DNA from 2 places in the Clostridium sp. TJA085 genome. Region 1 is predicted to be linked to the other one. Evidence: a T-box and tRNA genes for the amino acid it is inferred to sense, from the RefSeq annotation. Region 1 holds a T-box; the other holds one or more tRNA genes.

The links. A T-box is a leader RNA that pairs with one kind of tRNA and senses whether it is charged. The one in region 1 lies ahead of argS (arginine--tRNA ligase), so its partner is inferred to be a tRNA-Arg.
Region 2: it encodes a tRNA-Arg, which carries the amino acid that the T-box ahead of argS (arginine--tRNA ligase) is inferred to sense. The anticodon was not compared.

What each region holds. Positions count from the first base shown of each region.
Region 1 covers NZ_JBZEEZ010000001.1:962,680-964,890, forward strand. Annotated here, with positions in the region: gene argS (arginine--tRNA ligase) at 1-950, opposite strand, end outside; T-box leader at 1,006-1,230, opposite strand; gene AC4FQW_RS05015 (Ppx/GppA phosphatase family protein) at 1,378-2,211, shown strand, end outside.
Region 2 covers NZ_JBZEEZ010000005.1:145,089-147,299, forward strand. Annotated here, with positions in the region: gene AC4FQW_RS12060 (glycosyltransferase family 2 protein) at 1-887, opposite strand, end outside; tRNA gene AC4FQW_RS12065 (tRNA-Arg) at 1,048-1,122, opposite strand; gene AC4FQW_RS12070 (sensor histidine kinase) at 1,237-2,076, opposite strand.

The sequences.
Region 1 (2,211 bases):
TTTCTATAGTTTGCAGCTGCTAAGTCTCTTGTTGCATATATAGTAGCTCCATCACCTTTTAATATTATACATGGTGGCATATTATATTCATCAAGCATAACAACTTGAGCTCCATTACTCTCAGTAAGTAAATTTTTATCTCTTAATTCATCGATTATAACTTGCATCTTATCATTATAGAATGCTTCACCTGCTAATGAATCAAATTTTATTCCTAAAAGATCGTATACTCTATTAAACTCTTTTAAGCTTAATTCTCTAAATCTTTCCCAAAGTGCTGTTTCTTCTGGTTCACCATCTTCTAGTCTCTTAAAGTGCATTCTTCCTTCGTCAACTAATGCTGGATTTTTTTCTGCTTCATCATGGAATTTAACATATATTCTTAATAATTCTCCTATTGGATCTTTTTCTAAAGCTTCTTCATCAACCCATCTATTATAAGCAGCTATAAGTTTACCAAACTGAGTACCCCAGTCTCCTAAGTGATTTATTCCAACTACATTGTAGCCTTCTTCTTGGAATAACTTATAAAGTGAATTACCTATTGAAGTTGAAAAAAGGTGTCCTACGTGGAAAGGTTTTGCTATATTTGGTGATGAATATTCAACACATACAGTTTTTCCTTCTCCAATCTTTGAACTTCCATATTTATCGCCTTCTTTTAATACAGTTTCAATTGTAGATTTAGTGAATGCAGCCTTATCTACAAAGAAGTTAACATATGGTCCTAAATTTGTTATTTTTTCAAAACCTTCTTTATCTAAATTTGAAGCTAATTCTTCAGCTATCATATTTGGAGCTTTTCTCATAACCTTTGCTAATTGAAAGCAAGGAAAAGCATAATCTCCCATTTCTGGCTTTGGTGGTGTTTCTATAAGTTTTTTTATTGTTTCTACATCTAAATCTACATGTTTGCTAATTAATTCTGCTATTATTTGTTTGTAATCCATTTTCTAATCCTCCTTAATATTTTCCGTAAAATATAAAAACCGCCTCTTATATAAAATAAGAGACGGAATAATATCATAAATTTCCGCGGTACCACTCTTTTTGCACAAAGTAATGCCACTCTTTTTTGTTAACGCAAATGATTTAAATTTGCGGCACTCCCTACTCATTTCAGGCGCTTCTCCAAGGCTCTCTTCAAGTAATCTATCTATAAGGCTTACACCAAACTCCTTATTCGCTAAAAAGAATTAATTACCCTACTCTCCTCTTCATAGAATTTATATTTTACTTTCTTTCATTATATTATACATATATAATTATAATAATGTCAACAAATAGTTAAATATTATTATATATAACATATAATAAAAAAATGTTGTATAATGTATACTATATAAATATTTAAATCTTATTTTTAAGGAGTTTATTATGAGAAGAATTGGTGTTATTGAAATAGGCGCTAACTCAGTTACTTTAACATTAAACGAAGTTGAAGACGATGGTTATTTTAGACCGATTGATGAACTAAATACATCAATTAGACTGTGCCAAGATTTAGTATATGGAGATAAGTTATCACCTGATAAATTAAATACTGCTTTATCAACTTTAAGAACATTTAAGTCTATGTGCAAAATATCATGTGCCGAAAAAATAATTGCTATTGCTACTGAAGATTATAGAAATGCTTCAAATAGCTCTATGTTATTTAAATTAATAAAGGATGAATTAGGTATAGATATAACTGTATTAGATATAGAAAAAGAAATATATTTTAATTTCTTAGGTGTTTCAAATACAACTTACTTCGATAATTATCTTTTAGTTGATATAGAAGGATTATCAACTCATTTAGCTTGGGTTAAAGATGGCGAAATTAAAAATTGTTATTCACTTCCTGTAGGTACTTTAAACCTTACATATGAATATGAATTACAAGATAGAATATTAAATAATAATATTGAAAATGCAAAAAGTAAAATTATATCATGCTTAAAAGAATGTACTTGGATTAAATATTGCGATTCCCCTTCTATAGTTGGTGTAGGTGGTACTATTAAATGCCTTAGTAAAATAGACAGGTCTAGAAAACGCTATCCCCTTGATATAGAACATAATTATAATTTAAATGATATAGATGTTCAAGAAATATATAACTTATTAAAATGCAAATGTCTAAAGCAACGTTATCAAGTTTATGGATTACCTAACGAACGTGCTGATATAATGGTTGCAGGACTTTGTATATTAAATAATATACAA
Region 2 (2,211 bases), on a different contig from region 1:
ACATTACTTAATAATTCATTTAAATTTTTTAATGCAGTCATCGATATATTTCTTTCACTACTTAACATAGCTAATCTAAAAGGTGGCCATATATCAATATTAGTTAATCTATAAAAATATTTGTTTTTAAGATTAGTAGCTACTGTTTTATCTTTTATATTAAAATTAATCTCTTGTTCTGTTAAACGCCAAGACTTAAGGACTTGATTTATTACATTAGCTGAATTTGTTTGGATTTGTTGAGTTAATGATTCTTTAGGATTGTTCCTCATTCTGTAATAATAGCAAACATACTTTGTTGCATAAATTCTTAAAGCTTTAATATATACAGTCATAACAAAAACCTGATCCTCGGAATACCTTATATCTTCAGGAAATCGTATTTCTTTGATAAGACTTGACTTAAAAATTTTATTACAAGGACCAAGAGTCCAAAGTAAATCATAATCTTTTTTTATATCTTTAATACCTTCTTTTAAAAAGTGCTTTTTCATTGGCCACTTTTCTTTTCCATCATATTTATATGTACCACAAACAACAATATCAGCTTCATTTTTTTTTGCTAAATTATATCTAACTTCTAATGAATCTTCTGGCATCAAATCATCTGAATCCATAAAAACTATAAATTCACCATTTGCCTCTTCAATTCCTCTATTTCTAGCTTTGCTAGGTCCACCATTCTCTTGATTAATTAAAACTATATTTTTATGTTTATTCATATAACCTTCAATAATCTCTAAACTTTTATCTGTAGACCCATCATTAATTATTATTATTTCAAAATCCTTAATAGTTTGATTCATTAATGAATCTAGTGTTTCACTAATGTAATCTTCTACATTATACACAGGTATTATAACACTAATTTTATAACCTTTTATCAAAATATACCTCCCAAGCCTTATAAACATCTAGGAATATCTTCTAAACTAAATTAAACCAATAATTTTAATTATAATATATTCTTTTATGTATGTACAGTTTACTAAATTTAGCAACAAAAAAAACTTCAAAAGTTAAAACTTTTGAAGTTCTAATAACCTATGGTAGGGCGTATAGGAATCGAACCCATAATGTACCGTCCGTAGCGGTATGTTATATCCATTTAACTAACGCCCCATATTTTTTATTATCAAAAATATATTAACACAAAAATTTATGTAGTGCAAATTTAAAATAAGCAAATTAATTAGAAAGATTAAAATTTAAATTAATCTTTCTAATTATAATAGCTTATTTTAGGTATATATCAGAAAACTCAATTTCAAGCAATTGAACTTTATCTGCATTTTTACTTACTTTAACTTCTTCATTATCAATTTTAATATTTGGTATAGTAACAGTAAAAGTAGACCCTTCACCAATTTTACTTTCCACAATAATATTACCATCATGTAACTCAACTAACGATTTAACTAAATCCAGTCCTATACCACTACCTTTTTGTTCTTTATTACTACTTGCTTGAACGAATCTATTAAATATTTTAGATTTTTCTTCATCCATTATTCCAATTCCATTATCAGATACTTTTATATTTATATAATTATTATCAATAACTAAGTATATAAATATATCAGATCCACAATCTGAAAATTTTATTGCATTTGATATTAGATTTATACAAATTCTATCTAGCGCCTGAGGATCAACCGCTACAATGCATTCTTCCTTGTTTGTATCAAAAACTAATGTTAAATCTTTTTGTTTTGCGAACCTATCAATAGACTCTATTGTACTTTCAATAAAACTAACTATTTCTATATTTTTTTTATTTATATTAAAGTAGTTTTTTTCTAGTCTAGTTATATCAATTAAATTTTCTATAAGTTTTAACATTTTATAACTGTTTCTCTTTAACATTTTTAAATATTCTTTTTCTTTATCTATCAAACCGCTAATATTTTCTAACATTTGATTAGCACTCATAATTACATTTAGTGGAGATCTTAAGTCATGAGATATATTAAGTATAAATTTTTCTTGCATCTCTCTTTTGTGTTCTAGTTCATCTATAATCAATATCATATCTTCTTTTGATAAATTTTTAAAATTATATTTCTCTTCTCCCATTTTTACCCCTACTTCATTTTATCCTAAGCCCTATTGCATATAATATTAATACCAATATAAATTTTAACATTTACCAACACTATTATCAACCATTTTTTGTATATTATTCTATTTTAAGGTATGTAATATTTTTTA